DNA from 4 places in the Streptomyces sp. NBC_01520 genome. Region 4 is predicted to be linked to each of the others. Evidence: riboswitches for the same ligand, from Rfam matches in the RefSeq annotation. Region 4 holds a riboswitch; each other region holds the start of a gene.
What was found. Region 4 has a riboswitch for cyclic di-AMP ahead of OG524_RS27485 (M23 family metallopeptidase). Riboswitches for the same ligand answer to the same signal wherever they lie in the genome.
Positions count from the first base shown of each region.

Region 1: linked by a shared signal. The riboswitch ahead of OG524_RS28135 (transglycosylase SLT domain-containing protein) and the one ahead of OG524_RS27485 (M23 family metallopeptidase) in region 4 are both predicted to bind cyclic di-AMP.
Region 2: linked by a shared signal. The riboswitch ahead of OG524_RS32715 (peptidoglycan DD-metalloendopeptidase family protein) and the one ahead of OG524_RS27485 (M23 family metallopeptidase) in region 4 are both predicted to bind cyclic di-AMP.
Region 3: linked by a shared signal. The riboswitch ahead of OG524_RS19690 (M23 family metallopeptidase) and the one ahead of OG524_RS27485 (M23 family metallopeptidase) in region 4 are both predicted to bind cyclic di-AMP.

Region 1 is NZ_CP109404.1:6,223,956-6,227,886, forward strand. It holds gene OG524_RS28120 (ferredoxin) at 1-151, shown strand, start outside; gene OG524_RS28125 (SMI1/KNR4 family protein) at 835-1,461, shown strand; gene OG524_RS28130 (hypothetical protein) at 1,525-1,722, opposite strand; cyclic di-AMP (ydaO/yuaA leader) riboswitch at 2,174-2,359, shown strand; gene OG524_RS28135 (transglycosylase SLT domain-containing protein) at 2,364-3,245, shown strand; gene OG524_RS28140 (winged helix-turn-helix transcriptional regulator) at 3,416-3,823, opposite strand.
Region 2 is NZ_CP109404.1:7,247,523-7,251,453, reverse strand. It holds gene OG524_RS32725 (GNAT family N-acetyltransferase) at 1-338, opposite strand, end outside; gene OG524_RS32720 (SGNH/GDSL hydrolase family protein) at 395-1,222, opposite strand; gene OG524_RS32715 (peptidoglycan DD-metalloendopeptidase family protein) at 1,431-2,375, opposite strand; cyclic di-AMP (ydaO/yuaA leader) riboswitch at 2,380-2,551, opposite strand; gene OG524_RS32710 (tyrosine-protein phosphatase) at 2,959-3,768, shown strand; gene OG524_RS32705 (DUF6126 family protein) at 3,874-3,931, opposite strand, start outside.
Region 3 is NZ_CP109404.1:4,348,785-4,352,715, forward strand. It holds tRNA gene OG524_RS19675 (tRNA-Met) at 1-54, shown strand, start outside; gene OG524_RS19680 (MerR family transcriptional regulator) at 162-908, shown strand; gene OG524_RS19685 (PP2C family protein-serine/threonine phosphatase) at 1,041-2,198, shown strand; cyclic di-AMP (ydaO/yuaA leader) riboswitch at 2,433-2,585, shown strand; gene OG524_RS19690 (M23 family metallopeptidase) at 2,597-3,637, shown strand; gene OG524_RS19695 (PrsW family intramembrane metalloprotease) at 3,912-3,931, opposite strand, start outside.
Region 4 is NZ_CP109404.1:6,037,393-6,041,323, reverse strand. It holds gene OG524_RS27490 (GntR family transcriptional regulator) at 1-514, opposite strand, end outside; gene OG524_RS27485 (M23 family metallopeptidase) at 734-1,528, opposite strand; cyclic di-AMP (ydaO/yuaA leader) riboswitch at 1,542-1,710, opposite strand; gene OG524_RS27480 (M16 family metallopeptidase) at 1,904-3,286, opposite strand; gene OG524_RS27475 (M16 family metallopeptidase) at 3,313-3,931, opposite strand, start outside.

The sequences.
Region 1 (3,931 bases), 190 kb from region 4:
GCTGCTCGCACCGGACGTGTTCGACCAGCGGGAGGACGACGGAATCGTCGTCCTCCTCGATGCCACGCCTCCGGTCCGACTGCATACCGCGGTCCGTGAGTCGGCGGAGGTGTGTCCCGCGCAAGCCATCGGCGTGAGCGAGGACAGGTGACCCGGCCGTCCTCCGCGACGGCCGTCGGGACCCGGCCCCGGGACCGCCGACCACCGTGAAGGCACCGCGCCGCCGGGGCGGCCGACGCGGCGCGGAGCCGGGCGGCACACCTCCTGGGGGCCGCCCGCCGCTGTCCCGGCCCGTCGGCCACCCGCCCCGGGAAGCCCTGCACGCCGAGTCCCGGGGCGTCCGGGTGACATGGCGACCGATCCTGAGCCCGCGCACCCGTCCCCGGTCCGTGCCGCACCGCATCGGGCCGGGAGCCGATCTCCGACGTCTTCGCCACGGGGCCTCCGCGGGAGGGCGCAGCTGGGCCGCGGGCGGCCCCTCGGCGACACCCTGGTGCCGCGATCCGGCCTCCTGAGGCCCTACCGCTCGTCGTCGCGGGGGAGGTGTGCCCGAGGCGCGGATCGCCGCCACCGCGCACCGTACGGGTCTGGAGCCCGGCCGTGTCACCGGAAGTCGGCCCGGGGCACCGCCACGTGCGCCCTCGCACCTCCCGCCGCCGCCGGACCGGTCCGGTGGGTGTGATGTTCGGGGCACGCCTGTCGCTGGGCCTGAGGGAGGAGCAGGTCCTCCCTCAGGACAGACGGGGAGTCGCAGGTGAGGGGACGGAGCGTGTGCAGCCGGATTCCGGTGCCCGGACGCGCGTTACGCGGCGTACGCGCGCGAGGGGGCGGCCGGTGATCCCCCGGCCCATCGAGGCACTGGAGCGGCTGCTGCCGACGACGTACGGCATCGACGAGCAGGTTGACTGGGCCGTGGCGGAAGCGCGGTGGGGCGCCTCCTTCCCCGCCGACTACAAGGCCTTCATGGGCGCCTACGGGGAGGGGTCCGTCGACGACGCGATCGCCGTGCACCGACCACTGCCCGCCGACACTCCCGACGGGTGCCGCCCGGCCGATGCCATGGCCGACGGGACCGGTGCCGTCCGCGAGGTGTGGCGGGCGGAGGCCGACGAGATCTGGGCCGATCCGGCCGGGCCGGACATGATGCTCGATCCCGGTGCGCTGCTCGCCTGGGGAACGACCACCGAGTCGGACATCCTGTGCTGGCTGACGACGGACGAGGACCCCGACTGCTGGCCCGTGGTGGTCTGCGGCAGGCACACCGTGCCGACCTTCGCGTTGTACCGCTTCGGGATGGCCGAGTTCCTCCGCAGGCTGCTGGCCGGCGGCTTCGACTCCGTGCCCCTCAGCGTGGACAGGGTGAGGAGGCGGAAGTCGCACGCTTTCGTGAGCCTGGTCGTCCAGCGGGCCCGCCGCAGGGCCGGCCTCGACCCCTGGACAGGCGAACTGCCGGGCGGCTGAGGCACCCGGCACCACGGCACCGGGCCGCGGTGCCGTACGGGGCCTGTGTGCCGCGTGCCGGGCTCAGTGCGGCCTCCAGGTGAGCTTGCCGCCGCCCACCCACCGGACCGCCGCCGGGTCGTCGAGGTCGTGGACCGTGATGCCGGCCGCCCGCGCCGCGAACAGCACGTCCGTCATCGAGGTCGCCCGGCCGGCCGTCTCCCCGTCGATCTGCAGGATGCGGAAGGGCGGATCACCGGCCTGGACGGGCAGGACGGTGATCCGCGGGTTCGTGGGGTCCTGCGGGTCCGTGGAGCTCTGAGCGTTCCGTGGGTTCCGGGGGCTCTCGGGGTCGGGGTGCGCGCTGTCGGCCATGCGCTGATCGATTCCACGCGGCTGCCACCGGTATGCCCGGAAGCGCGCCGGTGGGCCGTATGCCCGAGTTAGGGCGTTATTGGGGATTCGCCCCGTAATCCATAAAAGGCCATTTCGTGCGACCCGTGAGGTTCCAGCGGAGTGCAAATCACCCTTTTCGGACCTCGTGACCAGAGTCACTCCCGCGCGTCCCGGACGCATCGACATGTCGACCGGTTCCCTTGTGCGCCACGAAGGTTGGCTTCGCGGGTGTGGGGCGGATTACATGAATTCCTGTGAATCGATCTTGCGGATGAATTGTGATCACCAATTCGGGGCTTGTTCCTTTCGCTATTTCTCGCCTACGGTCACCCTCACTCCGGATGGAACGCCGAATCCTGCCGCCGTCCGGGAACCCGACCACATCTCGTACGGCAGGAGCGGGGGACCCAGGTAAGCGCCGATCCGGCATCCGGAGCGGCTCGGGGTGAAGTCGCATTCACGTGCGGCCGGGCATCTCCAGCCCGAACCCGACAGCTCACTTCGCAGGCGGCGGAGAGGAATTCACCATGCCCGGAATGGGTAAGCACCGTAGTTCCAGGACCAGTTCGCTGACCCGCGGCATCATCGCCGTGAGCACGGGCGGAGCTGCTCTCGCCCTCCCCGTGATCGGCGCGACCGGAGCCTTCGCCGCCCCGGCGCAGCCGGTCGCCGTCGAAAAGGCGGCCACGTCGACTGCCGTGTCCGGCAAGGCGATTGCCGCACAGAAGTCCGCGCCCGTCACCTATTCCGTGATCATTGGCGATTCCCTTTCCAAGATCGCGCGTCAGCATTCCGTCGACGGCGGCTGGAAGGCGCTGTACGACGACAACCGAAAGGCTGTCGGCACAAACCCCGACCTCATTCACGCCGGTCTGAAGCTGACGATCGGCGCGAAGGCCGAGAGCAAGCCGGCGGAGAAGGCCGGAACGGCGGACAAGGCCGAATCCGAGACGTCCGGTTCCGCCGGCCGTGCCGAGCAGGGCGCCGACCGTGCCGATCGCTCGGACCGCACCGACACCGCGCTCGCCGCGCAGGGTGCGCCCGCTGCGGAGCCCGCGGCCGCTCCCGCCGCCGCGCCGGCCACGTACACGAACGACCTCGACGGCTGGATCAAGGAGTCGCTGGCGGTCATGGCCGAGCACGGCATCCCCGGCAGCTACGACGGCATCCACCGCAACATCATGCGTGAGTCCTCGGGCAACCCGATGGCCATCAACAACTGGGACTCGAACGCCGCCGCGGGCATCCCGTCCAAGGGTCTGCTGCAGGTGATCGACCCGACCTTCCAGGCCTACCACGTGCCCGGTACGTCGACGGACAGCTACGACCCGGTCGCCAACATCACGGCCGCGTGCAACTACGCCGCCGACCGGTACGGCTCGATCGACAACGTGTTCGGCGCCTACTGAGACATCACCGTGTGACAGCGGAGCACGGCCGACGGGTGGTGCGGGTTCGGAAGAACCCGCACCACCCGTCGGCCGTTTCCGGCGTGGTGGCGGTCAGTCACCGACGTGGGGCACGAGCTTGCCGCGGGTGCGGTCCGACGAGCCGGCAGGGCCTCGGCCGCCTTCTCGCGCTACCGGGTCGGGGCGGCGTCGTAGTCGTGCCGGGACCGCTCCACCTCGCCCAGGTTGGCGGTGGCCCATTCCGAGAGGCGGGCGAACAGCGGCGCGAGACTGCGGCCGAGCTCACTGATCTCGTACTCGACCCGGGGCGGGATCTCCGCGTGATACGTGCGCACGACCAGGCCGTCGCGCTCCAGCTGCCGCAGCCGTTGGGTGAGCACCTTCGGGGTGATCCGGGCGATGCGCCGCTCCAGCTCGCCGAACCGCTGGCGGCCGTGGGCGTGCAGGGTCCACAGGATCGGTGTCGTCCACCGGCTGAACACGATGTCCACGACCGGGGAGATGGGGCAGGCCTGCTCGGGATCGTCCTGGGCGTGGCCTGCCGTCGCGGAGGCCGTGGGGGCTGCCGGATCGGCCATGCGAGTTCCCTTCGGCACAGTCACTTTCCTGTAGGTACCTACTATATCGGCGGTGTTAGCGTCCCCGGGTCGGAGCGGGGGACACCCTCCCTGCGACGTTCCCGCCCG
Region 2 (3,931 bases), 1.2 Mb from region 4:
CGCACGGTCACACCCTCCCGGTCGGTGTCCGCGAGCACCGTGCGCAGCACGGCTGATCCGAGCCCCCGGCCCTGGTGGTGCGGGGCCAGGTAGAAGTGCTCCAGCAGCTTCCCGTCGTCGTCGGGCCGGACGGTGACGCATCCCGCGAACTCACCGCCGGCCAGGACGAGGGAGGTGTGGCGGGTGGAGAACGAGTCCCGCAGCCGCTGCCGCACCCGGTGCTCGTCGTAGCGGCCGAGGCGTTCCAGGTCCGCGCGCATGACGACGGCCCGCAGCTCCGCGACCGCCTCGACGTCCGTGGCCCGCGCGGCGCGCAGCACCCACTCCGCGCCGGGCAGGGGCGACGGGCCGGTCCGTACGGAGGCCGCCGGGACCGCACCGTCCGTCAGGGGGCTCACAACGGGAGCAGGTCGGGGCGCTTGGCCTCGACGTGGTCGCCGGAGGACTCGCCGCGCAGACGTCGTCCGATCCACGGCACGAGATACTCACGCGCCCAGTGGATGTCGTCGCGCCGCACCTCGAGTGTCCCGCGCTGTGCCTGTGGCGGCCACGTCTGGTCGGGGTCGGCCGGTACCTCGAGTCCCAGGACCTGGGCGGCGCGCAGCGCGACCCTGGTGTGGCCCTCGGGCGACAGGTGCAGCCGGTCGTCGTCCCAGGCGCGGCGGTCCTGCACGGAGCGCAGCGACCACAGGTCCAGGACCGGGCAGTCGTAGCGGTCGGCGATGGACCGGACATGGGCGGTGTACGTGGCGATCTTGCCGCGCAGGTGCCGGAGTACGGGGACGTGACGGGTGTCGAAGCCGGTGGTGACCATGACGGTGCCGACCGCCTGCGTCAGTTCGGCGACCGCGCGCTCGAAGCGTTCCGCCACGTCGTCAGGGTCGGAGCCGGGCCGGATGATGTCGTTGCCGCCCGCGCAGAAGCTCACCAGATCCGGTGCCAGCTCCTTGGCGCGGGGGACCTGCTCCTCGACTACCTGGTCGAGGAGGCGTCCGCGTACGGCGAGATTGGCGTACCGGAAGTTCCCGTGCGGGCCGTCCGTGGGACCTGCCGCCGCTCCGGGGACCGGGAGCTGGTCCGCGAGGAGGACCGCGAACCGGTCCGCCCAGCCGAGGAGCCTCCCGTCGGGGCCGGGGTCCCCGACGCCTTCGGTGAAGCTGTCGCCGATCGCTGCGTACGACCCGATGATGCCTCGTTGTGTGTTTCTCGAATCGTCTGCCACAAGGGCATATCCTGCACCTTCGAATGTGACCTACGCGACCGTAATAAGGGGTTGACGGGTGGTGAGAAAGACCACCCGGTCAGGTTTTGGTAAAGCCGGAATAAGAAGAGGGGCGGTGCACCGCCGCGCACCGCACCGCCCCTCTTCTTCGCGTCATTCGGGGACGCTCACCTGAAGTCGCTCACCCGAAGGTGTCGGACGGAGCCGCTCAGATGGAGACGCCGTGCGAGCGCAGGTACGCGATCGGGTCGACGTCGGAGCCGTAGCTCGGGCCGGTGCGGACCTCGAAGTGGAGGTGCGGGCCGGTGGAGTTGCCGGTGGAGCCGGAGAGGCCGATCTGCTGGCCGCCGGTGACGGTCTGGCCGGCGGAGACACCGAGCGAGGACAGGTGGGCGTACTGGGAGTACATGCCGTCGCTGTGCTGGATGACGACCTCGTTGCCGTACGAACCGCTCCACCCGGCGGAGACCACGGTGCCGGGGCCGATGGACCGGACGCCGGTGCCGGAGGCGGCCTGGAAGTCGGAGCCCGTGTGGTAGCCGCTGGACCAGCTGGCGCCGGAGGCACGGTACTGGGTGGTGACGTTGGCGTCGGCGACCGGGGCGGCCCAGCCGGAGCTGTTGCCCTCGGAAGCGGCGGCGGAGTCGGAGGTGTCGGCGGTGTCGGTCGCCGTCGCGGCCTTCTCGACCGGGGCGGCGGCCTTGGGCGCCGACTCGGCCTTCGAGGAGGTCGCCTCGGACGGCGCGGCCTTGGGCGCGGACTGCGCGGCCGAACCGGACGCCTTGGCACCGAGGGTCAGCTTCATGCCCGGGAAGATCAGGCTCGGGTTGTCGCCGACGACGTCGCGGTTGTCCTTGTACAGCTTCTCCCAGCCGCCCTTGAGCTTCTGGTCGGCCGCTATCTTCGACAGGTAGTCGCCGGAGACCACGGAATAGGTCTTCGGGGCGCTCTTCTTCTTCGCCACGGAGGCGGCGGGCGCGCCGTGGGCGGCGCTCGCGGCGGACTTGGCGGCAGGCGCGGCCTGCTCCGCAGCATGGGCGCCGGTGGCGCCGATCAGCGGAAGGGCGAGAACGGCGCCGCCGGTCCCGGCGGCGAGGACGCCTCGGGTGATCGGGCCGGTCTTCGTACGACGGTGCTTACCCTTTGCGGGCATGGGGAATTCCTCTCCGGCGCCTACGAGGTGAGCTGTCGGGTGCGGACTGGAGATGCCCGGCCGCGCTGGACGCGGCTTGACCCCGAGCCGTTCCGGATCCCTCCGGTCGGCGGCTTACCTGGTTCCCCCGCTCCTGCCACACGTTGGTCGGTGCGGATTCCGGGCGGCGGCAGGATTAGGCGTTCCGTCCGGATTGACCGTGACCGTAAGCGAGCCAGGACGCCGGGAACAAGCCGTCGGTTGCGAACCGGAATCCGCTCTTCATTTCCCGCCGAGAATTACGGTCACACTCCGTGGATTACGGATCTTGCCTTTCCGCGCGGCGTCCGGAATACCCGTCCACGGTTCCGCCACACACCGTCACGGATATGATCCCGCTCACCTACCAAGCCCCATCTCCCATACAAGCGGGGCATGTTCTGCTAAATGCACCAATACGGACATTGCTCGATTTCATCCTCTTCCGCGCCGCCTCGAAAACAGGACGGCGACCGAGACGGTTGCCCGATGAACGCATGTCGTATCGTCGCGAGCGTGGCCTCGTCGGCGAGCCGCGCCGACGCCAGACACTCCAGGAGTCCTTGTGACGCAGCTGCCAGAGGTTCCGTCGACCGACACCGAGCTGACCGGTGTCCGTAATTTCCGCGATGTGGGCGGACTCCCGACCGCGGACGGCGGGAAGGTCCGGCACGGGCGCCTCTACCGCAGCGGACACCTGGCGCACGCCACCGAGGCGGACGCGGCCTTCCTCACCGGCCTCGGCCTGCACACGGTCTTCGACTTCCGCAACGCGGCGGACCACAAGCTCGACGGTCATGACGTGGAACTGCCCGGCGTCCGGAATGTCAGCATTCCACTCTCCGACCCGGCCGACGGCGCCGAGTTCTGGCGGCTCGTGCGTGACGGGAACATCCAGCAGCTGCGATCGATCCTCGCCGACGGCAGGGGGACGGACCGCATGATCGCCTCGTACCGGTCGATCATCAGGGACCGCACGGCCGAGCACAGCCGGGTGCTGCACGCACTGGCCGAGGACAGCGTGCCCGCGCTGATGCACTGCGCCGCGGGCAAGGACCGGGCCGGCCTGTCGATCGCGATCTCACTGCTGGCCGTCGGTGTCGAGAAGGAGGCCATCGAGGCCGACTACCTGAAGTCCAACGACGCGCACCGCCGCTACAAGGTGCGGCGCAGCGACACCTCTTCGGCGGGGATGTCGGACGAGGTGATGGAACTGCTCAATCCGCTGTTCGGCGCGCACTCCGACTACCTCGACGCCGCGTTCACGGCGATCGAGGAGACCTGGGGCAACACGGACCGCTACCTCACGGAGGGCCTGAAGCTGACCCCCGCGACCCGCGAGAAGCTGCGCGAGCGCCTGGTCGAGGGCGCATAGGACCGACCCGGGGGCGGCCGGCCCCATGCGGACCGACCCGGGGGCGGCCGGCCCCATGCGGACCGGCCCGGGGGCGGCCGGCCCTCGCCCGTCGCGCCGGATGGGTCAGCCTTTACCCGCCACGGTGAACAGGATGAAGAGGAAGGCCGCGACGACGTGTCCG
Region 3 (3,931 bases), 1.7 Mb from region 4:
TAGCTCGCTGGGCTCATAACCCAGAGGTCGCAGGTTCAAATCCTGTCCCCGCTACTGAAAGACAGAGGCCCGGATCCTTCCAAGGATCCGGGCCTCTGCCGTATGCCCGCGTCCCGTCACCGCTTGACCTTGACGCAGCGTAAACATCTAGCGTTTCCGGCATGGAGTGGTCCATCCAGGAAATCGCCAGGGAAGCCGGCACGACGAGCCGAACGCTCCGGCACTACGGAGATCTCGGTCTCCTCGTGCCGAGCCGTACGGGTGCCAACGGCTACCGCTACTACGACCAGGACGCCCTCGTCCGGCTGCAGCGCATCCTGCTGCTGCGGGAGCTGGGGCTGTCGCTGCCCGCCATCAAGGACGTACTGGAGGGGCAGCGGGACACGTCCGCGGCGCTGCGGACCCATCTGCGCCTGCTGGAGCAGGAGCGGGAGCGCATCGGGCGGCAGATCGCCTCGGTGCGGACCACTCTCCACAGGACCGGGCAGGGAGAGGAACTCATGGCCGGGGAAGTGTTCGACGGCTTCGACCACACGGTGTACGAGCAGGAGGTCACCGAACGCTGGGGCCGGGACGCCTGCAAGAAGGGCGACCGGTGGTGGCGCGGGCTGAGTGCCGAGGAGCGCGCCGAATTCCAGGGTGTGCACGACGCGATCGCGCGGGACTACGGGGCGGCCAGGGAGGCCGGTCTGGACGCGGGCGGCGAGGAGGCGCAGGACATCGCGCGGCGCCACTGCGCGTGGCTCTCGGGCACCACGACGGTCACCCGGTCGTACGTGACCGGCCTCGCCGAGATGTATGTCGCCGATCCGCGCTTCGGGAAGAACTACGATCGGTACGGAGACGGCACCGCCGTCTTCGTACGGGATGCACTGACGATCTACGCGCAGCACCGGCTCTCCGGCTGACCTTCGGGGGACGGGGCTCCGGCGCGCTCCTCCCTTCGGCCGATGACGAGCCGCCGCACGCGCGGCTCCGTCCGGTCCGGGCGGATCGCGGTACCGTCCGCAGCCGTGGGCGGACCGGGCAGGAGTGCACAGGTGGGGAAGCGGGACAGCCGACGGGGCGGAGCCGGTGGAGGCATCGGTGCCCGGAGGTTCGTGCGTGCGCTGCCGGCCCTGATGATCGGGGGCGGGATCGTCTTCGACCTGGTGACTCCGGCCGCCGTGAGCGCCGTTCCGCTCTTCGCGGCGGCTCCGCTGATCGCCGCCCCGTTCTTCTCGCTGGCCAGCACGGTCCGTACCGGTGTGGCCGCGGTCCTGGCCGTTCTCGTGATCCGGCTCTCGGACGGTGCGGTCACCGAGGTCGTGCCGCTCACCGATCTGCTCACCGTGATCACGGTCTCCGTGCTCGCCCTGGCCATCAACGGCGTCGTACGGCGCAGCAACGAGCAGCTCGCTTCGGCCCGGGTCATCGCGGAGACCGCGATGCGCGCGGTGCTGCCCACCCCGGACGACCGGATCGGCGGGCTGCTGGTCGCGGCGCGGTACGAGGCGGCGCAGGCGGACGAGTTCGTCGGCGGCGACCTGTTCGCCGTCGCGGACACCCCGCACGGGGTGCGGCTGGTCGTCGGTGACGTCCGGGGCAAGGGGCTGGACGCCGTGGAGGCGGTGGCCGTGGTGATCGGGGCCTTCCGCGAGGCGGCCGAGCAGGAGCTGTCGCTGGAGGGTGTCGCGCAGCGGCTGGAGCGGGCGCTGGCGCGGGAAGGGAGCCGCCGGGGCGGGCTCGACTCCATGGAGGGGTTCGTCACCGTTGTGCTCGCCGAGATCCCGGCAGGTTCCGGCACGGTACGGATCGTCAACCGTGGTCATCCCGAGCCGATCCTGCTGCACGCGGACGGGGCGCTCCAGGTACTGGCGCCGACCGTGCCCGCGCTGCCCATCGGGATGGACCTGGGGGTGTGGCCGGACCGCTCGGACGAGTGGGAGCTGCCGGCCGGGTCGACGCTCCTGGCGTTCACGGACGGCCTCACCGAGGCGCGGGACGCGGGCGGGGTCTTCTACGATCCGGCCGCGCGGCTGCACGGCCGGATCTTCCCCGGGCCCGAGGAACTGCTCTCCGCGCTCACCGACGACGTACGCCTGCACACCGGGGGCCACTCGACCGACGACCTGGCGCTGCTCGCCGTCGGCCGGCCCGCGCGGGGACAGCCGGAGCGGCGGACGACGGTGAAGATCGTGGGGAGGGGCGAAGGATGACCCGTCGCGACCGTCCGTAGTCGATGCGTGCCGCTCCGCATAACATTTGACACACCGTCAGAAACTGATGACCGGACCGGGAATACTCAACTCGCCCGTTTGGTGCTGTTTCCTGCCCTAAAGTCCAGGCCGGAGTGACGAATGATCAGTCGGAACAGCTTGGAATCGGGCCCCGGTGTCTATTAACGTTCGATAACGCAGCGCGGTTGTCCCAGTCGTCGCAAGAGGCGGCACCGTGCGCGAGCGCCGAATTCCGCAAGGGAACCGGGGAACCACCTACATGGGGTGAATCGGGCGCCTGTGTCTCGTGAGAGGCGAAGGAGCCCGTAGGAGACCTTCCTGCTCCGAACCCGTCAGCTAACCCGGTAGGCGATAAGGAAGGAAAGGAGTGCGCCCACGTGGCGTCCAATCAGCCTGCCCCCGAGGCCCCGTCACCCTTCAGGACCGACACCGTCGGTGGCGAGGAGAGGACTTGGGAGGAATGGAATCCCACCGAGGAGTCCATACGTCCCGTGCGCGGCAGGCACCGCGTAGCCAAGCAGCGTGGTCTCGCCCGTAGCTCCACCGTCCTCGGCGTCGGCGTCATCGCGGCCGTCGGTGCGGGTGGCATGGCCACGGCGCAGAGCAAGCCGCCGGTCTCCATCTCCCTTCCCGATTCCATCGCGGACAATCTCCCCGACGCCAAGTCCCTTCCCGGCGTGAGCGCTTTCATGTCGGACGACTCCGACGCGGACACCGGGTCGGCCGCCGACGCCTCCCCGCTCACCACCGCCGGGATCACGGCCGCCGAGGCCGAGCAGGGCGCCACCGACGCCGGTGAGGCGCTGCGCGCCCGCATCCTCCAGCAGGCCGAGCAGCAGCAGGCCGGCGCCGCCGCCGAGGCCAAGGCCGCGGAGGAGAAAGCCGCCGCCGAGCAGGCAGCGGCCGAGGCCGCGAAGCAGCAGAGCAAGGCCGAGGCCGACGCCGCAGCCGAGAAGAAGGCGGCGGAAGAGGCGGCGAGGAAGAAGGCGGAGGCCGAGCGTCTCGCCAAGCTTGCCGCCAGCTACGCCCTCCCGACGTCCTCGTACACGATCACGACGACCTACGGCCAGGCCGGTTCGATGTGGTCCTCCGGCTACCACACGGGGCTGGACTTCGCGGCTCCGACGGGTACGCCGATCAAGGCCGTGCACAGCGGCACGGTGAAGTCGGCCGGCTGGTCGGGCTCCTACGGCTACCACACGGTCCTCGTGCTCGACGACGGTACCGAGGTCTCGTACTCCCACCAGTCCTCGATGGACGTCACCGCCGGCCAGAAGGTCAGCACGGGCGACACCATCGGCCGCGTGGGCTCCACCGGGAATTCGACCGGTCCCCACCTCCACCTGGAGGTCCACACCGCGGGCGGTTCGGCCGTCGACCCGATGAGCTGGCTGCGCGGCAAGGGCCTGACGGTCTGAGCCCCCGCACCCGTACGGCGGGTCCGATCCGCGTACGTGGCGCCTCCGTTCGGCGCACCTGAACCCCGGCAGCCCTGACGCACACCCCCCGACGTCAGGGCTGCCGGTCCGCGTCGTGGGGCCCGCCCGGCCCGCCGTGGGCCTGCGGAACAGTTGCCCCGGCTGACCGGGCAGCAGCTGGCGGAGCTCACCGAGGCGTCCGCCTGACATCTGGCGCGCGTGGCCGCCGAGGCCGTCAGCGGTTCCGGCCCCGCTGTCGACCACCGCCTGGCCGCTAGCCGGGCGGTACGGGCC
Region 4 (3,931 bases):
CGGCCCAGGAGTCGGCAGGGCGGCCCGGCTGATCGACCACGTACATCCAGGCGATCTTGTGCCGGAGCTGGGTGAGCAGCGCGATCAGCGCCGGGCTGCCCGAAGCCTGGGCAAGTGTCTCGTGGAACCAGCCGCCGAGGGAGCGCAGATCCTCCCCCTCACCCCGGCGCACGCGCTCCTGCCCCAGCCTGACCAGGCCGCGGAGCACCTTGAGGTGTGCCTCCGTGCGGCGCTGCGCGGCGCGTGCGGCACCCAGCGGCTCCAGGAGCATCCGCATCTCCAGGAGGTCGGCGGCCTCCTGCTCCGTGGGCTCGGCGACGCAGGCCCCGGCATGCCGACGGGTGACGACGAACCCCTCGGACTCCAGGGTGCGCAGTGCCTCGCGTACCGGGACACGGGAAACCCCGTAGCGACGCGCGAGCACCTCTTCGGTGAGGCGGCTACCACGCTCGAAGCCACCGGAGACGATGTCGTCACGGATTGCCGTGCATACCGAATGCGCGGGAATGCGCATGTCCGAACCTCCGCCTTAATCCCCGCGAAACGCGGCCGATCGACGCCTGTTCTGTGACTCTATTGCAATCCGTCGGAATTTCCGACGGCAGAGCAAAATCCATGCATATCTTCTGACCGGAAATCACTTCCGCGGAGCTTCGGCGCGCCTCCCCCGGTGGTACGACGAAGGCCCCGGCGGGTGCCGGGGCCTTCGTCGTCGCTGCGGGGCGAGGCGGGGTCAGACCTGGACGCCGTGCGCGCGGAGGTAGGCGACGGGGTCCATGTCGGAGCCGTACTCGGGGGTGGTCCGCGCCTCGAAGTGCAGGTGCGGTCCGGTGGAGTTGCCGGTCGAGCCGGACAGGCCTATCTGCTGGCCGGACGTGACGCTCTGACCGACCGAGACGCCGATCGACGAGAGGTGGCCGTACTGGGTGTACGTGCCGTCCGTCATCCGGAGCACGATGTTGTTGCCGTACGCCCCGCCCCAGCCGGCCTCGACGACCGTGCCGGCGCCCACCGCGACGACGGAACTGCCGGACGCGGCCCGGAAGTCCACGCCGGAGTGGCTGCCGGAGGACCAGAGGGCGCCGCCGGACTTGTAGCCGGTGGTCACCTGGGAGCCGGCAACCGGGAGGTGGAAGGCGTTCAGCCGGGCTCGCTCGGCCGCGCGGGCGGCGCGCGCCTTGGCCTCACGGGCCTCGGCCGCACGGGCTTCGGCCTTGCGCTCGGCCTCGGCCTTCGCCCTGGCTGCCGCCTTCGCCTTCGCTTCGGCCTTGGCGGCGAGGTCGGCCTGGTGCTGCTGGGCCTTCGCCTGGGCGGCGATCTGGTCGGCGAGGGTGGAGTCGATCGCGACGGCCTGGGTCAGGCCGGTGCTGCCCGCGGTGGGGGCCTCGGAGTCCGCGGCGAGGGCCGGGGAGGACACACCGCCGATGACGCCGGTGGTGGCCAGAGCCGCGATGCCGGCGACCTGGGCGCTCCTGCGCGTCAGGCGGCTCGGGGCACGGTGCTTCCCGGTGGCACGGGTGAACGCCATGGAGGGGCTGGTCCTTTCCTTCCTTCTCGCCTACCGGGTTAGCTGACGGGTTCGGAGCAGGAAGGTCTCCTACGGACTCCTCCGCCCCGTGCGGGGGCGCAGGCATCCGATTCACCCCAGGGACTTCGTGGGTCCCCGGCTCCCCAGGCTCGCGCCTGACGGGGACTCGGCGATGACTGTCCGGCGCCGCGGACGCGGCATATGTCTGGCGGACAGCCGGGCCGACGCTAGGCCGGGCAGCTTTCCGACGCCAAACGGATCAGGCCTTTTGTCGCACATCCCACAACAGATCGGGCGATATTCCACGCGAACACGGACAAATAGGAGGACCCCGGCGAGAACGTCCTCACCGGGGTCCGGATCTGCTCCGATAGGTCAGCCGCTGACGACCGACACCTCGCCGATGCCGAGCGCCCTGACGGGGTCCGCGATCTGTGCGGCGTCCCCGACGAGGACGGTGACCAGCCGGTCGACGGGGAAGGCGTTGACCACCGCGGCGGTGGCCTCCACCGTGCCGGTCTCGGCCAGGCGGGCGTACAGCTGGGCCTGGTAGTCGTCCGGGAGGTGCTGCTCCATCTGGTCGGCCAGGGTGCCGGCGACGGAGGCGGCCGTCTCGAACTTCAGCGGAGCGACGCCCACGAGGTTCTGCACGGCGGTCTCGCGCTCGGCGTCCGTGAGCCCCTCGGCCGCCAGGGTGCGCAGGACCTTCCAGAGGTCGTCCAGCGCGGGTCCGGTGGACTCCGTGTCCACGGAACCGCTGATGGCGAGCATCGCGGCACCGGTCGCCCCGGAGGCCGATCCGGGTGCGGTCGAGCGCAGCACCTGCCCGAAGGCGCGGACCCCGTAGGTGTAGCCCTTCTCCTCGCGCAGCACCCGGTCCAGCCGGGAGGTGAGGGTGCCTCCCAGGCAGTACGTGCCGAGGACCTGGGCGGGCCACACACTGTCGTGCCGGTCGGCGCCGATCCGGCCGATCAGCAGCTGGGTCTGTACGGCTCCCGGACGGTCGACGATGACCACACGACCGGTGTCGTCCGCGGTGATGGGCGGTACCGGGCGGGACACGGCGGCGTTGCCCGACCAGTCACCGACGGTGTCGGCGAGCAGCTCGTCCAGGTCGACCCCGGTGAGGTCACCGACGATCACGGCCGTCGCGGTGGACGGGCGGACATGCGCGTCGTAGAAGGCACGTACGGCCGCGGCGTCGATGCGGCGCACCGTCTCCTCGGTCCCCTGGCGCGGTCGCGACATCCGCGCCGTCTCGGGGAAGAGCTCCTTGGAGAGCTGCTTGGCGGCGCGGCGGGCCGGGTTGGCCTGCTCGTGCGGGATCTCGTCGAGCCGGTTGCCCACCAGGCGCTCCACCTCGCTCTCGGTGAAGGCCGGGGCCCGCAGCGCCTCGGCGACCAGGCCGAGCGCCTTGGCCAGCCGGGAGACCGGGACCTCCAGGGAGACCCGGACACCCGGGTGGTCGGCGTGCGCGTCGAGCGTGGCACCGCAGCGCTCCAGCTCGGCGGCGAACTCCTCGGCGGAGCGCTTGTCCGTTCCCTCGGACAGCGCACGCGCCATGATCGTGGCCACGCCGTCCAGGCCCTCGGGCTCGGTGTCCAGGGGGGCGTCCAGGAAGATCTCCACGGCGACGACCTGCTGGCCGGGGCGGTGGCAGCGCAGGACGGTCAGGCCGTTGGGCAGAGCGCCGCGCTCGGGCGCGGGGAAGGCCCAGGGCCTGGCCTCGCCTGCGGTCGGCTGCGGGTGGTACTCCATCGCTACTCCAGTCACGGCGGCGTCGCTCACTTGTCGGCCCCCTCGGGCGCGTCGGTGCCGTCCGTCTCGTCGGCGTCGACCGGCTCGTACACCAGGACGGCACGGTTGTCGGGACGCAGATGCGCCCGGGCGGCCTCCTGGACCTCCTGGGCGGTGACGTCGAGCACCCGCCCCACCGCGGTCAGGGCGAGCTGCGGGTCACCGAACAGCACGGCGTACCGGCACAGTTCGTCGGCGCGGCCCGCGACCGTACCGAGCCGGTCCAGCCACTCCCGCTCCAACTGGGCCTGTGCCCGTTCCATTTCCTCGGGCGTGGGGCCCTCGGCGGCGAACCGGGCGAGCTCCTCGTCGACGGCCGTCTCGATCTGCGGCACCTCGACGCCACCGGACGTCTTGACGTCCAGCCAGCCCAGCGAGGGTGCTCCGGAGAGCCGGAGCAGCCCGAATCCGGCGGCCACCGCCGTACGGTCGCGGCGGACCAGGCGGTTGTGCAGGCGGGACGACTCGCCGCCGCCCAGCACGGTCAGCGCCAGGTCCGCGGCGTCGCACTCACGGGTGCCGTCGTGCGGCAGCCGGTAGGCGGCCATCAGGGCGCGCGCGGGGACCTCCTCGTGGACCACTTCGCGCAGTTGCTCACCGATGGTG